One region of the Geodermatophilus sp. SYSU D00779 genome, then DNA from elsewhere that is predicted to be linked to it. Evidence: riboswitches for the same ligand, from Rfam matches in the RefSeq annotation. Region 1 holds a riboswitch; each other region holds the start of a gene.

Region 1 (5,815 bases):
GCCGACGCCGACACCCAGCAGGCGGTCCGGACCTACGTCCGCGAGCTGGGCAACACCTCGCGCACCGCCGAGCGGCTCTACACGCACCGCAACACGGTGCTGCGCCGGCTGGCCCGCGCCGACGAGCTGCTGCCGCGCCCGCTCGCCGACAACGTCGTCAGCGTCGCCGCGGCCCTGGAGGTGCTGCGCTGGCGCGGCACGGCGACCTGAGGGAGGACCCCGCTGCCCCCGCCACCCGCAGGCTCGCGCCGGGACCCTGCAGCGGGGCCGCGCCGCTCGTCAGTCGCGGATGCGCAGCAGCACCTTGCCGGTGGCCCGGCGCTCGTCGAGCTCGGTGACCGCCGCGGCGGCGTCGGCGAGGTCGTGCACCGACCCGAGGACCGGGTCGAGGGCGCCGCGCTCGAGCAGCGGCTGCAGGTCGCGCCACTGCTCCTGCACGTAGCCGGGGTCACCCATCCAGAACGCGCCCCAGCCGACGCCGACGACCGAGACGTTGTTCAGCAGCAGCCGGTTCACCTTGACCGTGGGGATCTCCCCGCCGGTGAAACCGAGGACCAGCAGCCGGCCCTCCCGCGCCAGGCTGCGCAGCGAGTCGGTGAAGCGGTCCCCGCCCACCGGGTCGGCCACGAGGTCCACGCCGCGGCCGCCGGTGAGCTCCTTGACCCGGTCGCGGAACCCGTCGGCGAGCACGACCTCGTCGGCGCCGGCGGCCCGCGCGGTCTCGCCCTTGCCCTCGCTCGACACCACCGCGAGTACGCGCGCGCCGTAGGCCTTGGCCAGCTGGATGCCCGCCGTCCCCAGGCCGCCGGCGGCGCCGTGCACCAGCACCGTCTCGCCCTCGCGCAGCTGCCCGCGGCGGCGCAGCGCGAAGTGCATGGTCAGGTAGTTCATGGGCAGCGCCGCGCCCTGCTCGAAGCCCACGCGGTCGGGCAGGGGGAAGACCAGGCCGGGGTCGACCGCGGCCACCTCGGCGAACCCGCCGAAACCGGGGAAGGCCGCCACCCGCTGACCGGGCCGGAAGCCGCTCCCCTCCGGCGCGCCGCGCACCGTGCCGGCGACCTCGCTGCCGGGGACGAACGGCAGCTCCGGCTTGACCTGGTACTGGCCGCGGCTGAGCAGCACCTCGGGGAAGGTCACCCCGGCGACGTGCACGTCGATCAGCACACCCGCGTCCGCGTCGGGCTCGGGGACGTCGACGACCGAGATGGCCGAGGGGCCGTCGAGGGTGGTGATCTGGGCGGCGCGCACGGGTCCTCCTGGACGGTGGGGGTGCTCAGGCGGCGAGCTTGTCAGAGCGCGGAACCGGGGCCGCACCGCGGGGTGACGGCCTCAGTCGGTCTCCGGCTGCTCCGTCGACTCCGGTCCGACGGCGGGGGCGGCGCCGCCGAGCTCGGTGCTCCGTGTCGACTCCGCGTCCTCGAGCCTCGGGACGCGGGGGTCGTCGGGCAGCGGGGGAGCGGTCTCCTGCGGGCCGTCGTCGCGCGGCGGGGTGCTCTCGGTGTCCATGACCCCCGGGGTACCCCGCCGGGCGGCGGACTCATCCCCTGGCGAGCCGGCGCAGCCGGCGGACCGGCTCCCGGACGGCGCACAGCGCCAGCCGCACCGGCAGGGTCGCGACGGCCTGCCCGACCCGGACGCCGAGGCGCCACAGGTCGGCGTAGTCCGGCGGCCGGGGCGCGGTCGGCGGAGGCTCGGGCGGGGGCGGCGTCGCGGGCACGATGAGGTCCACCGTCGTCCGGCGGCGCGTGCTGCGCAGCGACTCGAACGACGGGATCGCCGGCGCGGCGGGCGACTCCTCGTCGTCCGGGTGGGTGTCCGGGGGAGGGAGCCGTTCCTCGCGCTGGCCCCCGGGCGTGCGGCCGGGCGGCTCCGGGACGACGCGGCGGATCGCCGCGATGCTGCCCGGGCCCAGCCCGTTGACCGCCCGGAGGTCGGCCCGGGTGAGGCCGGCGAGCTGCGCGGTCGTGGTGATCCCGGCCCGGGCCAGTGCGGTGACCGCCCGCGCGGGCAGGCCGAGGTCGCTGACGGTCTCCCCGGGCGCGGTCCCCGGCGACGTGGTCGGCATGGTGTCCAACCTAGGACCGGCCGCCCGGCCGCACCGGTCCAGGGCTCCTGCAGGATGCCCGCAGTCCGTGCGCACAGGAGGCTCCCGATGGCTGCTGCCCGTCCCGGCGGGTCCCCGCCCCCGATCCACACCGAGGGCACGCTGGCCTCGGGGCTGTACCGGCAGGCCTGGACGGTCGAGGACCCGGTCGGCGCGGTCGTCCTGGTGCACGGCGCGCACGAGCACGGCGGCCGGTACCGGCACGTCGCCGAGCGGCTGGCCGCCGCGGGGTACGCCACCCACGCCGTCGACCACCCCGGCCACGGCCGGTCCCCGGGCCGCCGCGGCAACATCGGCAGCATGGCCGCCGCCGTCGAGGGCGTGGCCGAGCTGGTGCGGTCCGCCGGCGAGCAGCACCCCGGCGTCCCGCTGTTCGTCTACGGGCACAGCCTGGGCGGGCTGATCGCGCTGCAGTACCTGACCGGGACGCCGGACGCCCGGGTCGCCGGCGCCGTCATCTCCGCGGCCGCGCTGGACACCAGTGCCGCGAACGCCGTCCAGCGGACCGTGGCGCCGCTGCTGTCCCGCGTCCTGCCCGACCTCGGCGTCCTGCGGCTCGACGCGGAGGCGGTCAGCCGGGATCCCGAGGTGGTCCGCGACTACCGGGCCGACCCGCTCAACCACAACGGCCGGATGGTCGCCCGCACCGGCGCCGAGCTGATGACCGCCGCGCTGGCCATGCCCCGGCGGCTGCCCTCGCTGACCGTGCCGCTGCTGGTGCTGCACGGCACCGCCGACCGGCTGGTGCCGCCGGCCGCCAGCGAGGTCGTCCGGGCGCACGCCGGCTCCCCCGATCTCACGCTCCGGACCTACGAGGGGCTGTTCCACGAGCCGCACAACGAGCCCGAGAGGGACGAGGTCCTGGCCGACGTCGTCGCCTGGCTCGACGCCCACCGTCCCTCCTCCTGACCGCTCGCCGCGGGGCGGGAGGCCGTGCGGCGAGCGGTCAGGGGTGACCACGGCTACACCGGCGCGACACGCCGCGCCGACCTGCGGCGCGCCGGTTCCGGAGCCGGTTTGTGACCGGCGTCACGACGACAATGCACATGACTGCACGTAGCTTTTCGTGTGCGCTCAGCAAACGAGAGAGCGCGGCGCCGGTCCGCCAAACCCTGCCCACCGGTCGCCCTCCAGATCCCAGGGCAGGGGTGGGGGACCCACGACCACGGCGCGCCACGACTCGAGCCGCACGACTCGAGCGGAGGACCGCCTCGGGGTGAAGCCGCGGACCGCGGCCGGGCACCGATCGCCCGAACCCGACAGCTCACCTCGCCGGCGGTGATCGGAGATCACCATGGCCAAGCACCGCGCACCCCGCTACGTCCGCACCAAGAAGGCCCTCGCCAAGGCGCCCGTCGCCGCCGGCGCCACCGTCGTCGGGTTCAGCGTCCTGGGCTCCCCGGCCCAGGCCCTCGCCGCCACCACCCACGACTGGACCGGCGTGGCCGAGTGCGAGTCCGGCGGCGACTGGAGCATCAACACCGGGAACGGCTACTACGGCGGGCTCCAGTTCAGCCAGTCGACCTGGGCCGCATACGGCGGCACGGCGCTCGCACCCCGCGCTGACCTGGCGACCCCCGCCCAGCAGGTCGAGATCGCGGAGAAGGTCCTCGCCGGCCAGGGCATCGGCGCCTGGCCGACCTGCGGGGGTCGCCTGACCGACGGCACCACGGCGGCCGCCGCCGAGACGCCGGGAGCCGCGCCGAGCGCCGCTCCGGCGACGAGCCCGGAGGACGCCGACACCCACGGTCGCCACGCCTCCGAGGACGGCTACACCGTCGAGCGCGGTGACACGATCGGGACGATCGCCGCCGCCCACGGCCAGTCGTGGCGCGACCTGTACCAGCGCAACGTCGACGTCATCGGCGCCGACCCGAACGTGATCCTCCCGGGGCAGGTCCTGCACACCGCCGACCCGGCGGCCGCCGCTCCGGCTCCCGCCGCCGGCTGGGCGGGGAACGCGGCGCCCGCGTCGGTGGTCGTCCCGCTCGCCGCGGCGGCCGCTCCGGCCCCGGTGGCCGCTGCGGCTCCCGCGGCCACCGCGCGCATCACGAACAGCGCCGGCGACGTGGCCTCGCAGGTGCAGGCCGCGGCGAACCGGGTGGTCAGCGAGGTGCCCGGCGCCGACTCGATCACCATCGGCGGCACCCGGGCCAGCGCGACCGACCCGAACGGCCACCCGTCCGGCCTCGCGCTGGACTACATGGTCACGTCCGACGCCGCCCTCGGCGACGCCATCGCCGAGTACCACATCGCCCACTGGGACGAGCTCGGCGTCGAGTACGTCATCTGGCAGCAGCGGATCCTGACCTCGCCGGACGGCGTGTGGAAGGCCATGGCCGACCGCGGCAGCGCGACGGCGAACCACATGGACCACGTGCACGTGAACTACGCCGGCTGAGTCCCGGCCCGGCCCGCGGGCGGGGCCCCCCCCCCGGCGCGGGGGGGGGGGGGCCCCCCCCCGGGGCCCCCCGGCCCCCCCCCCCGCCCCCCCCCCCCCCCCCCCCCCCCCCCCCCCCCCCCCCGCCCCCCCCCCCCCCCCCCCCCCCCCCCCCCCCCCCGGCCGGCCGCCGGCGGCGTGCGGGGTGAGCAGCAGGTTCGGCGCGTCCCACAGCGGGGAGTCGGCCGGCAGCGGCTCGACCTCCGTGACGTCCAGCGCGGCGCCGGCGATGCCCGCCTCGGTGAGCGCGGCGACGAGGGCGGGCTCGTCGACCGTCGTCCCCCGGCCGACGTTCACGACGAGGGCGTGCCGCGGCAGCGCGGCCAGCCGGGCGGCGTCCAGCGCGTGGGTCGTGGCCTCGGTGGCGGGCAGGATCATCACCAGGACGTCGGTCTGCCGGAGCTCGTCCTCCAGGTCGTCCTGGGCGACGACGGGGAACCCGGCCCGCTCCCCCGCGCTGCGCCCCACGCCCCGCACCTGCGCACCGAGGGCCTGCAGCAGCGGGGCCAGGTGCTGACCGATGTTGCCGAAGCCCCACACGAGCACCCGGGCGCCGAGCAGGGTGGTCACCCGGCCGTCGGGGTGCAGCGGCTGCAGCCCGCCGAGCTCGTCGGCCCAGCGGTGCCCGGCCTGCGCGGCGATCGCCTCCGGCAGCCGGCGCAGCAGCGCGAGCACCAGGGCGAGGGCGTGCTCGGTGACCGGCCGGTCGTGCAGGCCCGCGCCGGAGGTCACGACGACGTCGTCGGGGAAACCCGCGTTCAGGACGACGTCCGGCCCGGCCGCCAGGGTCTGCACCCAGCGCAGCTGCGGCATCCGGCCGGCGACGGCGCGCAGGTCGTCCAGGCCGTTGCCCCACACCACCAGCGCCTCGGCGTCCAGGTGCTCCTCGGGCACCGGGGCCGCGGCGTCGTAGCGCACCGCGTCGACCCCCTCGGGCAGCCTGGGGTCGAGCGGGACGGAGTCGGGCAGCAGCAGCTTCACGGGGACCACCCTGCCCGAGGGACGACGCCCGGCGCACGGCGCTCCGGTTGACCGCGCCCGTCGGACCGAACTAGACCTTGCGGTGGCCCGCCCCCGCCGAGGAGGGAACGCCCCCGTGCACGACGACGACCTGCGCGAGCGGCTCGAGCGGCTGGACCTCGAGCAGCAGGCGCGCCTGCTGACCGGCGCGGACGTCTGGTCGCCGCCCCCCGAGCCGGCCGTCGGGCTGCGCCGCCTGGTGGTCTCCGACGGTCCGGCCGGCGTCCGCGGCGAGCGCTGGGACGAGCGGG
Region 2 (5,815 bases), on a different contig from region 1:
AAGAAGGCGGTGTCGCAGCCGTGCCTGCGGGCCAGCCCGGCCGCCGCGCGGGCCACTCCGGGTGTGGGCAGCAGCACGCCGGTCGGGTGGCGGACCACCTCGTAGGGCAGCGCGGCGTCGTGGGCCTGCCAGCCGGGCGACCGGGAGGCGAGCACGACCAGTGACCCCGGCGGGCGGCGGGCCAGCAGTGCGGCGACGAAGGTCTGGATGCCACCCTGGCGCGGCGGGAAGTCGTTGGTGACGACCAGCGTCCTCACCCGGCGTCCTCCAGCCGCTGCCAGTCCTCGGCGAAGGCGATCCGCTGCGCGCCGGTCGGGTGCGAGCCGAAGAACCACTGCCAGGCCGCGGGCGGGTCCGGGTCGCTGAGGTTGGTGGCGGCCAGCTCGCGCTGCATCGCGGTGAACGCCCCGGCGTCCCCGGTGAGGTCGAGCGCGCGCAGGTCGGCGCGCGCCTCCACCTGCCGCGACACCAGGTTCTGCACCGGCGTGCTCAGCAGCCCGCCCACCGACAGCAGGAGCAGCACCAGGGGGACGACGGCCGGGTCCGCCGGCGACCGCGCGCCCGCGCGGCGCAGCAACGGCGTCCAGGACAGCAGCCAGCCCGACAGCGCCACCGCGGCCGCTGCCCCCAGCGCCCCGACCAGGGTGCCGGTGAGCACGTCGCCGTGGACGACGTGGCCGAGCTCGTGCGCCACGATCGACTCGACCTCCTCGTCGGACAGGTGCTCGAGCGTCGTGTCGTAGAGGACGATGCGGCGGGTCGACCCGAAACCGGAGACGTAGGCGTTGAGCGCCGTGGTCCGCCGGGAGGCGTCGGAGACGAGCACGTCCTGCACCGGGGTGCCGTTCTCCTCCGCCAGGTCGAGCAGCTCGGTGCGCAGCTCACCGGGGGGCAGCGGCTCGAAGCGGTTGAACGCCGGCTCGATGACCAGCGGGTAGAGGAACGACCCGACGACGACGAAGCCGGCCGCCACCGCCGCGGCCCACGCCCACCAGGTGCGCGGCGCCCGCCGGACCAGCCAGAGGAAGGACGCCAGCGCGAGGGCGGTGAGGACGGCGCTGATGGCGGTCGAGACCGCGAGGTCGCGCAGCCACAGCCCCCAGCTGCGGATCGAGATGCCGTACCGGTGCCGGACCACCTCGGCGTACGCCGACACCGGGAGCGTGGCCAGCTGGCCGAGGACCACCACGGCCGCCGTGCCCAGCAGCACCTGGGCGACCCGCCCTCCGCCGACCGGTCGCGCCGCGGCCCGCACCACCCGCGCCCCCAGCGGGGTCAGCCCCAGGACGGCGGAGACGGCCAGGCCGAGCAGCAACGAGGTCAGCGAGGCCGGCCGCAGCGCCCCGGCGAAGGCCTCGGTCCGGGTCAGGAGGTCCGGGGGCAGGACCGCCGCCGGGTCGACGGGCGTACGCCCACCCGGCGGCTCGGGCAGCAGCGTCCACGGCGGGACCGTCACGAGGACGACGACGAGCGCGGCGCCGAGCACGCCCGCGACCAGGAGCGCGGCCCGGCGGGAGCTCCCCCCGCCCGCCTCGCTCACCCGGCCGATCCTAGGTCGGGCCGAGCGGCGGCCGGGACGGCACCCGGCCGGGGGTGGACCGGTCGTGGGCGTCCGACCGGCCCCGTCCCGGGTCCCGCCCCGAGCCCTGGCGGCCTCCTTGCAGGGTCCCGCCGCGAGCCTGCGAGTGGCGGGGGGCAAGGGGGTCCTTCCAGGGGAGGACGGGGGCCTTCAGACGATGCGGCGCATCGCGCTGATGCCGCCCATCGAGTCGACGCTCACGACCTTCACCGGCTGGCCCGACGTCGAGGCGTGCACCATCTGGCCGTTGCCGATGTACATCGCCACGTGGCTGACGGGGCTGTGGTAGAAGATCAGGTCGCCGGGCTGCAGCTCGGACCGGGACACCGCGGAGCCCATCGTCGCCTGCATCCGCGAGGAGTGCGGCAGGCTGGTGCCGGCCGCGGCGTACGCGTACTGGGTCAACCCCGAGCAGTCGAAGGCGTCCGGTCCGCCGGCGCCCCACACGTACGGGTCCCCGACCTGCGCCAGGGCGGTGTCGACGGCGGCCTGCGCGGCGCCGGTGGCCGCGGCGGCCGGCGCGGCGGGGACCGGCCGGCCGGCGTGCGCGGCCACCACCTCCTGCTGCTGCGGTGCCGACAGCGCGTCGTACTGCGCCTGGTAGTCGGCGATGTCCGCCTCGAGCCGGGCCTGGCGGGCGGTGACCTCGTCGAGCGTGCGCCGGGCGGCGGTCTGCGCGGCGTCGGCGTCGGCGTGGGCCCGCTCGGCCTCAGCGGCGGACGCGGCGACCTCGCCCAGTACGTCGTCGGTGTGGCCGGCGATGGCGTCGAGGGTGGCCAGCTGCGAGACGAACTCCTCGGCCGACCGGCTGGTCATCAGCAGGTCCAGCTCGGGCATGCCGTCGCCGGAGGTGAAGGCGGTGCGGGCGACCTGGCGGATCCGACCGTCGAGCGCGTCGAGCTGCGACTGGGCCTCGGCGACCGCCTGGTCGGCGCTCCGGACGGCGGCCTGCTGCTGCGCCAGCGTCTCGCGGGCCTCGTTGACCTGCTCGGTGACGACCTCGAGCTCGTGCGCGGCCTGGGCGACCAGCTGGGCGGCCCGCGCGGCGCTCGTGGGGTCCTCCGGATCCGCGACGGCGGTGCCCGGCAGCAGCGTCAGGGCGAGGGTGGCGGTGGCTCCCAGGACCAGTCCGCGGGCGATGCCGCGCGACGGGGTGGGGCGGCGGAACGCGACCGCGAGGTCGGGATGGCACTGATCGACGGCATGCCCCAGTGCAGGGCGGGGGGTCGCCACGGGCGGCGGCTCTCCGTTCTTCCTCAGCGACCGCCTACCGAGTTAGCTGACGGGTTCGGGCTGGGAAGAAGGCGCCCTATCTCCGCGCCCCGGCGGACCGGCGCGCGGGAGAACTCACCCCAGTGCTGCGGTGGGTCCCCGGTTCCCCCTCGGCGCCGGTGCGGCGCGTCGGGCGATTCGGCGGTGAGCGGCCGAGGTCACCCTCGTGCAGGTGACGACCACCCGGCCGGACCGGCTCACCGTACGGGGGTGTCGAAGAAGTGACGAACGGGGGTGCCGGGGACTGTGGGGTCGGTGTTCCTCCTGGTCGGCGACACGCCGTCCGTCGCGCCCGGCTCACGCGGACGCCGGAGCACCCCGCTCACCCGGTGCGCCGCTGCGACCCCTGACCGCCGCCCCGCCGCTGCGGCGCGGCCCGTCGTGCCGGGACCGGGCGGGCCGAGTGCTGGTGGCGCAGCGGCGGCACCAGACCGGCGTCGGCCAGCACCTGGACGGCGCGCCGCTCGACCTCGTCGAACTCCACGACCACCCCCGGCGGCAGCACGACGACGTCCTCGGCGGACAGCCGGTCCTCCCGCCGCCCGGTCATCGGCACGACCGTCGGGTCGGCGCCCTGCCAGCCCGGTGGCGCCCCCAGCAGCACGGTGACGACGCAGTCGCCGCAGCCGGTACCGCGGGCGGTGCAGGTGTCGCAGTCGATGTACACGGTGCACTCCTCTGCTCGCCGACCCTCGTCACGGGAGCCGTCCGTGGCCCCGGTCGATCCGGGCAGGACGCTAGGAGCGGACACCGACAGTTCCGTGCGACCGCGCCCCGACAGACGGGCCGCCAGGCGTTGCACCACCCGATCGTGTCGGATCGTCCCCCGGGAGACGCAGGACCCTGGGCAGCCGAGGCTCCGCGACCTAGGGTCCGTCCCGCTGCGCGGAGCTCGGTCGCGAGGGGGGACACCGATGACAGCGTCTCGGCCCGGAACGGCCGCCCGGCGGGTGGCCGGGTGCTGCACGTGACCGGCTTCGGCCCCTACGTCCTGCACGACCTGCTCGGCCGCGGCGGCATGGGCGAGGTGTACCGCGCCTACGACCGCGAGCAGGCCCGCTGGGTCGCGCTCAAGCTGCTGCCGGCCGGCGTGGCCGCCGACGAGGGGTACGTCGAACGCTTCAAGCGGGAGTCCTACGCCGCCGCGCAGCTCAACGACCCGCACGTCATCCCGATCCACCGCTACGGCGAGATCGAGGGCCGGCTCTACATCGACATGCGCCTGGTCGACGGCACCGACCTCGCCGGGGTGATCGCCCAGGAGGGGCCGCTGCACCCGGCACGGGTGGTGCGGATCGTCGAGCAGGCCGCCCGGGCCCTCGACGCCGCGCACGCCCGGGCGCTGGTCCACCGCGATGTCAAGCCGTCCAACCTCCTGGTCGCGGCGCAGGACTTCGTCTACCTCGTGGACTTCGGGATCGCCCAGGTCGGCGGCACGGGGGCGGCCCCGCCGCTGACCGCGGACGGGTCGACGGTCGGCACCTTCGACTACATGGCCCCCGAACGGCTGTGGGGCGGGGAGGTGGACGGCCGCGCCGACGTCTACTCCCTCGCCTGTGTCCTCTACGAGGCGCTGACCGGGCAGCGCCCGTTCCCCGTCGACGGCGTGCCCGCTCTCATGCACGCCCACACGAGCTCGCCGCCGCCACGGGTCACCGCCCTGCGCCCGGACCTCTCCCCCGGCTGGGACGTCGTGGTCGCCCGCGGGATGGCCAAGGACCCCGACGAGCGGTACCCGACCTGCGGCGCGCTGGTCGGGGACGCGATCGGCGTCCTGCAGGGCGTCGTCCCGGGACACGTACCGGCCACGGTCGTCCCCTCCGCTCCCCCGACCCACGTCCCCGGGCCCGCCGTCGCGCCGCCGACCCACGTGCCGCCCGCCGCCTCCGCGTCCGGCTGGCCGCCGGTCACCACGCAGCCGCCTCCGCGGCGCTCGCGCGGGGTGGCCGGGTGGCTGGTCGCGGCCGTGGCCCTCGTCGTGGTGGCCGTCCTCACCGGGGTGCTGCTCGGGCAGAGCGCGTCCGGCGACGACGCCCCCACCGGGGGCGACGACGCGGCTGCGGGTGCCACTCCACCGGCGGCCGAGGCCGCCGCGCCGTCGCCCGCACAGGAGCCCACCCCCGGGCCGGGTCCGGGACGCGCGTCGGCGCCGGCGACGGAGTCCGGGTCCAGCCCCGCCCCCGACCCGCAGCGGGCAGAGGGCGACCTCGGCCTCGCCACGACGATCTCCAGCCCCGCGTGCGACAGCAGCTGGGTGGTCTTCCTGGGCTCGGCGGTCGATCCCGACACCTACCCGGAGGACGTCGCCGTGCTCCTCGCCGACCACCCCGGCGCCGAGTACCTGCTGACCGAGGGCAGCTGCGCGTCGCTCCGGCAGGAGCTGGACGGCAACCGCATCTACAGCGTGTACGAGGGCCCCTACCCCGACCGGGCGACCGCCTGCGCCGCGCGGGCCCGCGTGGGCGGCGACGCGTACGTCAAGCGCCTGGACGACACGACCCCGCCCGAGCAGCTGTGGACCTGCTGACCGGCCCCGCGCACGGAGCCGCCGGTGTGTGACCACGGCGCGGAGGCACCCGGGCTGCCTCTCCTCACCCGGCGCGCCTTCCTCCGCCGCACCTCGGCGGTCGCGGTGGCGTTGCCCCTCCTGCCGCTCCTGCCCGGCCGCGCCGCCGCGGCCCCGCTCCCCCTCCCCGGGGTGACCGTCCGTCCCCGCGAGGACTGGGCGCGCGGACTGGCCCCCACCGGCCCGCTGACGAGCGAGCGGCCCGGCGACGTCCGGTTCCTGCTGGTGCACCACACCGCGTCGTCCAACACCTACGCCCCCGACGCCGTGCCCGACCAGATCCGGGGCTTCTACGCGATGCACACCGGCCCGGCGAAGAACTGGCCCGACGTCGCCTACAACTTCTTCGTCGACCGGTACGGCACGGTGTGGGAGGGCCGCGCCGGCAGCCTGTCCGG
Region 3 (5,815 bases), on a different contig from region 1:
CGCGCAGGTGACGAGCAACGTCGACGGGACGGCGAGCCGGTCGCCGGGGGCCAGCGACGCCCGTCGGGAGACGACCGCGATCGGCGCTGACTCCGGCCGGCCGAGCGACGTCCGCAGCCGGCCGACCTGCGCGTCGGCGTCCACCGGGCGGTAGCCCTCGGCCGCCGCCGTCCCGTGCCCGACCAGGACGACGTCGGCGAGCACCCGCAGGGTGCGGAACACCCGCTTGTCGCCGGGGGAGCCGAGGCCGCCGCTGCGGCCCTGCACCGTGACCGAGCCGTCCAGCGAGGCGACGAAGTCCACCCGCAGCGACCGCCCGGCCGGCAGCCGGTACGCCTCGACCAGCGCGTCGTCGTCCAGGTCGGGCGCCGGATCGGGCAGCAGCCGGCGCACGTCAGGCGGTGGTCAGCACGGCCGCGCTCTCCGCCGGCATCGTCACCGTGGTCCCGGCGAGGCCCGGCTCGTCCCCGGTGGCGAGGAGGACGCCGGTGGCCGCGCGGTCGAGGTCCACCTCCCGCGCGTCGCCGGACAGGTTGGCCACCACGCGCAGCGCGCCGCGGTGCACGACCAGCCAGCGGTCCTCGTCGTCCCAGGCGACCTCCACCCGCGACAGGTCGGGGTCGACCAGGTCGGGGTGCTGCCTGCGCAGCGCCAGCAGCGCCCGGGTGGTCGCCAGCAGCCGGGCGTGCGGCTCCCGCTCCACCTCCGACCAGTCCAGCTTGGAGCGGGTGAAGGTCTCCGGGTCCTGCGGGTCGGGCACCTCGTCGGCGTCCCACCCGTGCTCGGCGAACTCGCCCTTGCGCCCCTCGGCCGTCGCCCGGCCGATCTCCGGGTCGGTGTGGCTGGTGAAGAACTGCCACGGCGTCGAGGCGCCCCACTCCTCGCCCATGAAGAGCATCGGGGTGAACGGGCTGGTGAGCACCAGCGTCGCGCCGACGGCGAGCAGGCCGGGGGAGAGCGACGCCGAGACGCGGTCGCCCACCGCGCGGTTGCCGATCTGGTCGTGGTCCTGCAGGTACCCGAGGAACTTCCAGCCCGGCAGCAGGGCGGTGTCGACCGGCCGGCCGTGGTGCCGGCGGCGGAAGCTGGACCAGGTGCCGTCGTGGAAGTACGCGCCGGTCAGCGTCTTGGCCAGCCCGGAGAGGCCGGCCGCGGCGAAGTCGCCGTAGTAGCCCTGGCCCTCACCGGTGAGCACCGAGTGCAGCGCGTGGTGGAAGTCGTCGCTCCACTGGGCGTGGATGCCCGTGCCGTTGGCCACCCGGGGGGTGACCATCCGCGGGTCGTTGAGGTCGCTCTCGGCGATGAGCGTCAGCGGCCGGCCGAGCGCCACCGACAGCCGGTCGACCTCCTGCGCCATCTCCTCGAGCACGTGGGTGGCGCGCTCGTCGACCAGCGCGTGCACGGCGTCCAGCCGCAGCCCGTCGACGTGCATGTCGCGCAGCCACATCAGCGCGTTGTCGAGGATGTAGCGCCGCACCTCGTCGGAGTCAGGGCCGGAGAGGTTGACCGAGCTGCCCCAGGTGTTCGCGCCGCCCTCGCTGAAGATCGGCATGAACAGCGGCAGGTAGTTCCCGGACGGGCCGAGGTGGTTGTAGACGACGTCCTGGAGGACGCCGAGGCCGCGCCGGTGGCAGGCGTCGACGAAGCGCTGGTAGGCCGCGGGGCCGCCGTAGCTCTCCTGCACCGTGTACCAGAGGACGCCGTCGTAGCCCCAGTTGTGCGTGCCGTCGAAGCCGTTGACCGGCAGCAGCTCGACGAAGTCGACGCCGAGGTCGACGAGGTGGTCGAGCTTCCCGACGGCGGCGTCGAGGGTGCCCTCGGGCGTGAAGGTGCCGACGTGCATCTCGTAGACCACGCCCCCGGCCAGCGGGCGGCCGGTCCAGGCGCGGTCACCCCACTGGTAGGAGGCCGGGTCGTGGCGGCGGGACAGCCCGTGCACGCCCTCCGGCTGGCGGCGCGAGCGCGGGTCCGGCCGGGGCGTGTCGTCGTCGCCGAGCAGGAAGCCGTAGTCGGCCTCCGGGCCGGCCTCGACCTCGGCGCGCCACCAGCCGCCCTCCTCCCGGCGCATCTCGTGCACCGACCCCTCGACCTGCAGCCGGACCCGCTCCGGGACCGGCGCCCAGACGGCGAACTCGACGGCAGCGGACATGCAGGGGCCTCCAGGGGGAGATCGGGGTCGTCATGCGGACGGTCCGGGGGGTCATGCCCGCGCGGGCGGTCGCCAACCACGCGTTCCCGGCGTGCCGTGCGCCACGGGGCATCCGGACCGTCGTGGTGTCCTTACCGTGCGCACCAACCCGTGCCGGAGGGCACCACCCCGCCCCCGAGGGGCTCGCCGCGGTGGCGCTGTCGGTCGTGCTGGTGCGCATCCTGCCGCTGGAGCGGTTGCTCAACAGCGGCGTCCCGCTGGCCGACACCCCGGGCTCCCCGGTGGCCGCGGCCGTCGAGGGGCTGGTCGCGGCGACCGCGGTGGGCGCCCCGGCCGGGCTGCTGCCCGCGGTGATCGCCGTCCGGGCGCGGGTCATCGACGCCATCCGCTTCTGGAGGAGGACCCCGTCCTCCTCACCGCTCGCGAGCTCCGCGCGGGGCCCTGCAGCGGGGCCGTTCCAGGTCGTCACCGGCACCCGGCGGCCGGGGGAGGACGTCCCCCGGCCGCCGGTCCGCCTCACGGCAGCTGCAGCACCTGGCCGACCGCGATGCGGTCCGGGCTGCTCAGCTGGTCGTCGTTGGCGGCGTACAGCGCCTGCCAGCCACCCGCGACGCCCTGCTCCGACGCGATGCGGCCGAGCGTGTCACCGGCCTGCACCGTGTAGGTCCCGCCGGCGGCCGCCGGCGCGGGGGCGGACACCAGGGCCGGCGCGGCCGGAGCCGCGCCCGCCTCGGGGGCGGAGGGGTCGAGCGCCTTGCCGCAGGTCGGCCAGGCACCCGGGCCCTGCGCGTCGAGCGTGCGCTCGGCGACGGCGATCTGCTGCGCCTTGGTGGCCAGGTGGGCGTTGGGCGCGTACTCGTGGCCACCGAAGGCGGCCCAGGTGCTCGCGCTGAACTGCAGGCCGCCGTAGTAGCCGTTGCCGGTGTTGATGGCCCAGTTGCCGCTGGACTCACACTGGGCGACGGCGTCCCAGTCGTTGGGGGCCGCTGCCGAGGCCGGGGCGGCGAGGACGCCGAGGGAGACGGCGGCGGCGCCACCGAGCACCACGGCGCCGCGGCGCAGGGCGCGTGCGGGCATGCGGGAAGAGGACGAACGCATGGGGGACTCCCGATCCGCCGCCTGCGAGGTGAGCTGTCGGGTTCGGAGCGATCGGTGCCCCGGCCGTGCGCACACGGCTTCACCCCGAGGTGCCCGGCCGGACCGGCCGGACACCGAGATGGGTCCCCCACCCCCGTCCTGGCTGTGCAGGAGGTACGGCGGCCGACGGACGGGGTTCGGCGGATCGGCTCCGGCACCCGGTCCCGGATGGGGGGTGCCGGGACAAGGTAACGGTCAGGTCACGGCGCTTCACCTCGTGCCGCAGGAGCAACGGCGGTGACACGGCCGGCCGTCGGGACCGGGACCGGGCAGATCACCTGGTCACGTCCCCGCGGGCGCACGTGCACCCGCGGGGACGTGAACTGCGTCTCAGTCCACCGGTCCTGGCCCGGACCCGGCGCCCCCCTGCAGGGTCCCGCCGCGAGCCTGCGAGCGGTGGGGGCAGGGGGGCCTTCCTCAGTCGCGGACCAGCAGCGCGACCGGCAGCCGCTCGAGCAGCCCCGCCACCGGCAGCCCCTCGGCGTCGGAGACGAACCGGCCGCCGGTGAGCAGGTCCCGCCAGGCGCCGGTCGGCAGCTGGAGCGCGGTGTCGCCCCAGCCGACGATCGACAGGCCCACGGGCAGCCGGGTCGCCACGGGCACCACACCGCCCCGGTCGAAGGCGACCACGTGGTCGGCGGCGACCCCGGTCGCCGCCACCGGCTCGTACCCGGCGAACCACTCGGGGTGCTCCCGCCGCGCCCGCATCACGCGGGAGACGACGAGCAGCTTCGCCGCGCCGGTCTCGTCGACCGGGGGGACCTCACCGGCGTCCAGCTGCGCCAGCAGCCGGCGGCGCTGCTCGTAGTCGACCGGACGGCGGTTGTCCGGGTCGACCAGGGAGAGGTCCCACAGCTCGGTGCCCTGGTAGACGTCGGGGACGCCGGGCATCGTCAGCTGCAGCAGCTTCTGCGCCAGCGAGTTGGACCGGCCGAACGGCGCGATGCGGGCGGCGAACCGCTCGATCTCGGCGTTCGTCCGCTCGTCGTCGTAGGCCGCGTCGACCATCTCGTGCAGCGCCGTCTCGAACTCCTCGTCGACGTCGGTCCACGTCGTCGACGTCCCCGCCTCGCGGGCCGCCTTCTCCGCGTAGCCGTGCGCCCGCTCGCGGGACAGCGGCCAGGCGCCCACCAGGTTCTGCCACACCAGGTGGGCCAGCGGCCGGTCGGGCAGCGGGTGCCGGGTCAGCAGCCCGCGGACCAGGTCGGCCCACTCGGCCCCCAGCTCGGCGAGCACGGCCAGCCGGGCGCGGGTGTCCTCGCTGCGCTTGGTGTCGTGGGTCGACAGCGTGGTCATCGACCGCGGCTTGCGCTCCACGCGGCGCTGCTGCGCCTCGTGGAACTCCTGCACCGTGCTGCCGAACCGCGCCGGGTCGCCGCCGACCTCGTTGAGCACCACGAACCGGGCCCACCGGTAGTAGGCGCTGTCCTCGACCCCCTTGGCCATGACCGGACCGCTGGTCTGCTCGAAGCGGGTCGCCGCCTCGGTCCCGGCCTGGGAGAGCACCGGGTGCAGCGCATCGAGCGCGGCGCCGAGGTCGGGACGGCGCTCCCGCACGGCGACCACGGTGGCGTCGAGGTGCTCGCGGCCGTCGGGCAGGTAGGTGCGGTAGACCGGGAAGCTGGCCAGCAGCTCGGCCAGCGCCTCGGTCTGCTGCTCGCGGGAGATGCCGGGCAGCTCGCCGATGACCCGCACCAGCCGGGCCACCTCCGAGCCGAGGATCCCGTCGGTGACCTCGCGCTTGCAGTCGTGCACCAGGTGCGCGTAGTCGACCGGGGCGCCGGTGAGCTCGGTGTCCAGCGCGCTGAGCACCGTCTCGCCGGCCGGGTCGACCAGCACGTCGTCGACCTCGGCGAGGGCGTCGTAGCCCGTCGTCCCGGCGGTCCGCCACGACTCCGGCAGGTCCTCCCCGGGCTCGAGGATCTTCTCCACCACGGTCCACCGGCCGCCGGTGGCCTCGGCCAGCCGGTCGAGGTAGCCCTTGGGGTCGGCCAGGCCGTCGGGGTGGTCGATGCGCAGCCCGTCGACCGCGCCGGCCCCCACCAGCCGCAGCACCAGGTCGTGCGTGGCCTGGAAGACCGCCGGGTCCTCCGCGCGCAGCCCGGCGAGGGTGTTGATCGCGAAGAACCGGCGGTAGTTGAGGTCCCGGTCGGCGCGCCGCCAGTCGACCAGCTCGTAGTGCTGCCGGTCGTGCACCTCCTGCGGGGTGCCCTCGCCGGTGCCCGGGGCGATGGGGAACCGGTTGTCGTAGTACCGCAGCTCCCCGTCGACGACCTCGAGCTTCTCGACGTCGTCCGCCGACCCGAGCACCGGGATGCGCACCCGGCCGCCGCCGAAGTCCCAGTCGATGTCGAACGCCGCGGCGTGCGCGCTCTCCCGGCCGTGCTGCAGCACGTCCCACCACCACGGCGCCTCCGCCGGGTCGGCGACGCCCATGTGGTTGGGCACCAGGTCGAGCACCAGGCCCAGCCCCTGCTCGTGCAGCGCCGCGACCAGCCGGTCGAAGCCGGCCTGCCCGCCGCGCGACTC
Region 4 (5,815 bases), on a different contig from region 1:
GGTGATGGCGTCGATCGCCGTCCGGGCCTGCTCGCGCAGCGCCTCGGAGATCGGCGCGGAGCCGGCCACCTCGGCGGCCGCGGCCTGGCCCTCCTGGCTCGTCACGTACGTCATGAAGTCCGCGACCAGGTCGGCGGTCAGCTGGTCCTCGTACGCGATGCAGCCCAGGTGGTAGCTGACCAGGACGATCGGGTAGCGGCCCGACTCGGCCGTCGTCCGCTCGAGCTCCAGGGCGAAGTCGTACGGACCACGGCCCGGCAGCGGCTCGGACCCCTCCACGACGGCGGCCGCGGCCTCGGGCGTCGGCGCGACGAACCCGCCGCCGACGCCGATGCGGGCCACCCCGAGGTCGCCGGCCTGGGAGAGGTCGGCGTAGCCGATGGTCCCCTGCCCGCCGGCGACGGCGGCCACCACGCCGGAGTTGCCCTGGGCCGACTCGCCGCCCTCCACGGGCCACTCGCCGTCGGGCTCGAAGGGCCAGGCCCCGGGTGCTGCGGCGGCCAGGTACTCGGTGAAGTTCTCCGTCGTCCCGGACTCGTCGGACCGGTTCACCGGGGTGATCGGCAGGGCGGGCAGCGCGACGCCGGGGTTGTCCGCGGCGATCGCGGGGTCGTCCCAGCGGGTGATCTGCCGGGCGAAGACCCGGGCCAGGACCTCGGGGGAGAGGGCCAGCTCCGCCACCCCCGGGAGGTTGTAGACCGCTGCGATCGGTGAGATGTAGTTCGGCAGCTCGAACACCTCGCCGCCGCAGCGCTCCCGTGCCGCGACGAGCTCCTCCTCGTCGAGCGGCGCGTCCGAGCCGGCGAAGTCGATGCCACCGGCGACGAACTGCTCGCGGCCACCACCGGAGCCGACCGGGTCGTAGTCCACGGTGACGCCCGGCTGCACCGCCGAGTACCCCGCCGTCCACCCCTGCATCGCCGCCTGCTGGCTGCTCGCCCCGGCGCCCACGAGGGAGCCGCTGAGGTCGCCGGCGGCTTCCGTGCCCTGGCCGCGCTCGTTCGGGGGCACGTACTGCGACAGGGCCACCGCTGCACCGGCCACCACGGCGACCCCGACAGCAGCGGCGACCTTCCTCCGGGCCGACACCCGCGTCCTCCCGCCATCCGGCCCCGCGCTCCGCGCCGGGCGTCCGGACACGACCCTAGGCCTCGCTCCCGGCCCTCACCGATCAGCACCCGGAGGCGCCGCTACACGGGTTCCGCACCCAGCGAGGAGGGCTGTGGACGACGCCCGGGCGACGTCCACAGCCCCCCGATCGAGTGGTCCCGTGGGCGAGATCACACCGGACACGTGGTGTGCCGGCCGGTCCGGCCGGGAATCCGCGGGATCCCGGCGTTCCTGCTGGTCGCCTCGCGCGTCACACCTGCACCCCGGTCACCGTTCCGCGGTCGCGCGCTGACGCCGCGTAGTGGAGACGGCGCTCCGGTGGCAAGGCGGCGCCCCGGCTCCGTTACCCGATCGTGACCCGGGGCCCGGATCCGTGTAGGTTCCCCGACGGCCCTGCCGGGCTCAGCTCCTCGGGAACCGGGGGCCTCGGCACGGCCCCGCCGAACCGCCGACGTCCCGACCCGGGGCCGAGGCGGACCGGGGACCCACCGAACACCTGGGGTGAGTCCTGCATGCGCACGTGCTGCGCAGGCAGGTAGGGCGCCGTCCGGCCCGAACCCGTCAGCTAACTCGGTAGGCGGTCGCGAGGATGGGAGAACCGTCGCCTTGGCGACCCTGCACCGCCTGAACACCGTGGTCCGCTGCGCCACGTCGCCCAGCAGTCGCTCGCGCGCTCCGCGTCGGGCCGTCGTCGTCGCCGCCGCGGTGGTCGGGCTCCTGGCCGGCACGCCCGTCGTCGCCGGGGCCGCGCCCGCCCCCGCCGCCTCGGAGCAGGCCTCGCTCGAGGAGCAGGTCAAGGCCATCGAGGCGCAGGTCAAGGCCGCGGAGGAGCAGCTCCAGCGGATGACCATCGAGGCCGAGGCCGCCGCGGACGCCGCCCTCGTCGCCCGCGCCCAGCTGGCCCAGGGCCAGGCCGAGGCCGAGCGGACCGCCGCCGAGCTGGCCGCCGCCCAGGCCGACGTCGCCGGGGCCGAGGAGGACATCGCCCAGCTCGGCCGCGAGGCCTACATGGGCGCCGAGGAGCGCTACGGCGACCTCGAGCTCATCCTCGACGCGCAGAGCCCGACCGAGTTGCTGCAGCAGGCCGCCACCATGGAGCAGCTCGGTGACCACCGCGCCGACCGGCTGCAGGAGTTCCTCACCGTCCAGGCGCGGGTCGAGGAGGCCGACCGCGCCGCCCGGGCCGCCGTCGCGCAGCTCGGCGAGCTCGCCCGCAAGGCCGACGAGGCCGAGCGCGCGGCGAACGAGCACCTCGCCCGGGCCCAGGCCGACTACGACGCCCGCGCAGCGGAGAAGGCCCGCCTCGACGAGGAGCTCCGCCTGGCCGGCGAGCGGCTGCTCGCCGCGCAGGGCGCCGCCGACGCCGCGGCCGCGTGGAGCGCCCGCCAGGCCCAGCAGCAGCAGACGCTGGCCAGCGCCTCGGGCACGTCCGGCATGCCGACCGCCGGCCGGGTGACGTCCTGCTACGGCCCGCGCTGGGGGACCATGCACCAGGGCGTCGACATCGCCGCGCCCATCGGAACCCCGATCTACGTGCCCGAGGACGGCGTCGTCCTACAGGCCGGCGCGGCGAGCGGCTTCGGTCAGGCCGTGTACGTGCAGCACGGCGACGGGCAGATCACCCTCTACGGGCACGTGAACCAGTTCCACGTCGGCGCCGGTCAGGTCGTGGAGGCCGGGGACCACATCGCCGACGTCGGCAACAAGGGCCAGTCCACCGGGCCGCACCTGCACTTCGAGGTGCACCAGGGCGGGCTCTACGCCAGCCGGGTCAACCCGATGCCGTGGCTCCAGTCGCACGGCATCGCGCTGGGCGGCGCCTGCTGAAGCAGGACCCTGTTCGCCTCACCGGGGAAGGACCCCGTCCTCCCCACCCTCGGAGAAGGGCCCCGGAGGTCTCTCAGCGTCGTCCGCGCAGCCGGCCGAGCAGGCCGCCCACGCCCCCGAGGGTCTGCGCCGCCAGCGCCAGGATCGGGCCGCCGGGGATGCCCGGCGCCGACTGCACGATCGGCGCCAGGGCCAGCAGGCCGCCCAGCTCGTGCACCCGCAGCCGTCGCCGGGCCAGCGCCGCCACCGGGTTGACCCGGCCCGAGGCGGCCTCCAGGAGCAGGTCCGCCGGCGCCTCCACCGCGGTGCCCCGGACGTCGCCGGCGGGGGTCGGGCGCACCGTCCAGCCGGAGCCGTCGGCGGCGAAGGCCCAGCCGCCCTCCGGCGTCGCCAGCGTCGCGCCGCCGCTGACCCCCTCGCGGGCCGCCAGCGCGCCGGTCACGTCGGCCAGCGCGGCCAGCCCGGACTGCAGGACCGCGGGCGGGGGAGGGGTCGCGCCGCAGGGCACCAGGTCCAGGCCGTGCACCGCGAGCTCGTAGGCCTGCCCGAGGACGACGCTGAGCAGCGGCAGCCGGCCGACGACGGCCACCGCCGGTGCGGTGTCGAGTTCTGCCGGCTCCTCGGCGAGGTACCGGGCGGTGGCCTCCCCGTTCCGGCGCAGCGCGGCCAGCACCTCCTCCCGGGAGGCGTCCCGGTACGCGGCGGTCACCCGCGCGTTCGTGGCGTCGACGTCCGGCGGCGTCCCCACCCCGCCGGCCCGCGCCGAGGCGATCAGGTCGGGCAGCGCGGCGTGGTCGTCCCACAGGCCCAGGTGCACGCACACCTCGTGTGCGCGCCAGCCGGGCAGCCGGGTCGGCCGCCCGAGGTCGACCTCCGCCGCCTGCTCGAGGAAGGCGTCCCACGCGCCGAGCACCATCGGCCCGACGGCGTCGCGGCCGGCGTCGGCCATGCCCCGGTGCTGGGTCAGCTGCATGGCCGCCTCCTACCCCGGGGGGACGGCGGCAGGCGTGGCGTGGGTCTCGCCGCGGTCCGGTGAGCCACCCTCCGGGGATGAGGTCGGTCAAGGGGGAACCACCCCGCGTCGATGCCGGGGCCGTGGACGACAGGCCGGTCCCGGACCGCCGCTCTCCCCGTGGGAGCGGACGGCGCGGCCGCCTGGCCGTGCTGCGCACCGCGCTCTACCGGCAGCTGGCTGCCGACGACGACCGCGCCGCCTACTGGGTGCGCCACGTGCGCCTGGGCGTCTGGCTCACCGAGGTCAGTGCCCTGGCGGTGATCGGCTACGCGCTCCTGACCCCGGGCACCGCCACGCGCACCGTCGTCCTCCTGGCGCTCGCCGGCACCGCGGTCCTGGCGGCGCCGCTGCTGCTCATGCTCCCGGTGGCCGCGATGGTCCGTGACCGCCGCGGCAGCCTGCTCTTCTACGGCTGGAGCCTCGCGGTCACCGGGCTGGTCACCGCCGGCACCCGGGTGGACGGCGGGGCGCGCAGCCCGCTGTACGCGCTGCTGTTCATCACCCTCGGCTTCCTGGCGGTGGCCTACCCGCCATGGGGCGTCGTCGCCGTGGGCGCCGTGATGACCGGGGCCTACCTGGTCTGCGTGGCCGGCGGTGACCTGGACTCCTCGGGGTCCTTCATCGCGGTCGTCATGGCCGCCTACACGGTGCTCTGCGCGATGGCCTCGGCCAACCAGTGGGAGTCCTACGAGCGGCAGCAGCTGCTGCTGCGCACGTCCGCCGTGCTGGCGGCCACCGATCCGCTGACCGGCTGCCTCAACCGCCGCGCCTTCCTCGACCGGCTGGACCGCGCGGCGGCCGGCGCCGGCGAGGGGTGGGTGGTCTGCCTGGTCGACCTGGACGGCTTCAAGGGCGTCAACGACCGCAGCGGCCACGCCGCCGGGGACGCCGTCCTGCGGGCGGTCACGGCCGCGCTGAACGGCGTGGTGCGCGGGACCGACACGGTGGCCCGGCTCGGCGGCGACGAGTTCGCCGTCCTCGCGGAGGTGGACCCCGGCGGGAGTCAGGCCCTGGCCGTCCGGTTGCGGGACGCCGTGGCCCGGATCGGTGCCGGCGCCGGCGTGACCGCGAGCGTCGGCGTCACCGACGTCCGGCCCGGTGACGAGGGGCACGAAGTCCTCGGCCGCGCCGACCAGGCCATGTACCGGGCCAAGGGCGCCGGCGGCAACCGGGTCACCGCGCTCGGCTCCTGAACCGACGCGGGTCGCGCCCGCGGGTCGCAGCTACCGAGCGTGAGCGGATTCCGGCACGTCCCCGTTCGTACCGTGACCTCCTGTGGACCCGCGGGGGAGATCCTGTGGACGGCATGTGGGGTGCCGGTGGATCGGGGATTCCCGGCCGCAACCCGCCAGTACGCCACTGACCAGCACGTAGGTGCCGAGCGCAGAACCGTCCCGTCACACCGGACGCAACTGTCCCGCCCGCACTGGCGCGATCGGGTGACCATCGTGCACACTGTCACCAGGACCCCGGGTCCGAGATCGTCGAACACAGCCTGTCACCGAATCGATCGTCCGTTGGGGAAGACGAGACCGATCGAGTCGATGGAGGTGCCCCGTGCAGCGACGGTCTACCCAGGGTGTCGTCTTCGTGCACGCGTGCCCGAAGGCGCTCTGCCAGCACGTCGAGTGGGCGCTCGAGCGCGTCATCGGCGCGCCGGTCTCCCTGTCGTGGGCCGACCAGCCCGCGGCGCACGGTGCCTACCGTGCCGAGGTCGCCTGGACCGGTGCTCCCGGTACGGGCGCCAAGCTGGTCGCTGCGCTCCGCGCGTGGCCGATGCTGCGCTTCGAGGTCACCGAAGAGGCCAGCTACGGAAACGACGGTGAGCGCATGTCGTACGTGCCCGGCCACGGCGTCTTCCGC

What was found. A riboswitch is a leader RNA that binds a small molecule or an ion and turns the genes downstream of it on or off. The one in region 1 is predicted to bind cyclic di-AMP.
Region 2: another riboswitch for cyclic di-AMP. It lies ahead of ACI79G_RS02620 (NlpC/P60 family protein); the one in region 1 lies ahead of ACI79G_RS01080 (LysM peptidoglycan-binding domain-containing protein).
Region 3: another riboswitch for cyclic di-AMP. It lies ahead of ACI79G_RS09605 (transglycosylase family protein); the one in region 1 lies ahead of ACI79G_RS01080 (LysM peptidoglycan-binding domain-containing protein).
Region 4: another riboswitch for cyclic di-AMP. It lies ahead of ACI79G_RS21570 (peptidoglycan DD-metalloendopeptidase family protein); the one in region 1 lies ahead of ACI79G_RS01080 (LysM peptidoglycan-binding domain-containing protein).

The regions. Positions count from the first base shown of each region.
Region 1 covers NZ_JBJGZQ010000001.1:231,541-237,355, forward strand. Annotated here, with positions in the region: gene ACI79G_RS01055 (PucR family transcriptional regulator) at 1-210, shown strand, start outside; gene ACI79G_RS01060 (NADPH:quinone oxidoreductase family protein) at 280-1,248, opposite strand; gene ACI79G_RS01065 (hypothetical protein) at 1,330-1,506, opposite strand; gene ACI79G_RS01070 (DNA-directed RNA polymerase subunit alpha C-terminal domain-containing protein) at 1,538-2,065, opposite strand; gene ACI79G_RS01075 (alpha/beta hydrolase) at 2,153-3,013, shown strand; cyclic di-AMP (ydaO/yuaA leader) riboswitch at 3,278-3,397, shown strand; gene ACI79G_RS01080 (LysM peptidoglycan-binding domain-containing protein) at 3,399-4,505, shown strand; partial or broken gene ACI79G_RS01085 (NAD(P)-dependent oxidoreductase) at 4,689-5,357, opposite strand.
Region 2 covers NZ_JBJGZQ010000003.1:12,463-18,277, reverse strand. Annotated here, with positions in the region: gene ACI79G_RS02630 (glycosyltransferase family 4 protein) at 1-257, opposite strand, end outside; gene ACI79G_RS02625 (M48 family metallopeptidase) at 254-1,540, opposite strand; gene ACI79G_RS02620 (NlpC/P60 family protein) at 1,730-2,812, opposite strand; cyclic di-AMP (ydaO/yuaA leader) riboswitch at 2,829-2,977, opposite strand; gene ACI79G_RS02615 (hypothetical protein) at 3,174-3,518, opposite strand; gene ACI79G_RS02610 (protein kinase domain-containing protein) at 3,810-5,378, shown strand; gene ACI79G_RS02605 (N-acetylmuramoyl-L-alanine amidase) at 5,550-5,815, shown strand, end outside.
Region 3 covers NZ_JBJGZQ010000009.1:161,317-167,131, reverse strand. Annotated here, with positions in the region: gene ACI79G_RS09615 (dihydrofolate reductase family protein) at 1-393, opposite strand, end outside; gene treZ (malto-oligosyltrehalose trehalohydrolase) at 395-2,149, opposite strand; gene ACI79G_RS09605 (transglycosylase family protein) at 2,666-3,226, opposite strand; cyclic di-AMP (ydaO/yuaA leader) riboswitch at 3,251-3,418, opposite strand; gene treY (malto-oligosyltrehalose synthase) at 3,704-5,815, opposite strand, start outside.
Region 4 covers NZ_JBJGZQ010000033.1:422-6,236, reverse strand. Annotated here, with positions in the region: gene pstS (phosphate ABC transporter substrate-binding protein PstS) at 1-1,089, opposite strand, end outside; cyclic di-AMP (ydaO/yuaA leader) riboswitch at 1,555-1,705, shown strand; gene ACI79G_RS21570 (peptidoglycan DD-metalloendopeptidase family protein) at 1,717-2,937, shown strand; gene ACI79G_RS21565 (maleylpyruvate isomerase N-terminal domain-containing protein) at 3,011-3,910, opposite strand; gene ACI79G_RS21560 (diguanylate cyclase domain-containing protein) at 4,033-5,145, shown strand; gene ACI79G_RS21555 (DUF3145 domain-containing protein) at 5,510-5,815, shown strand, end outside.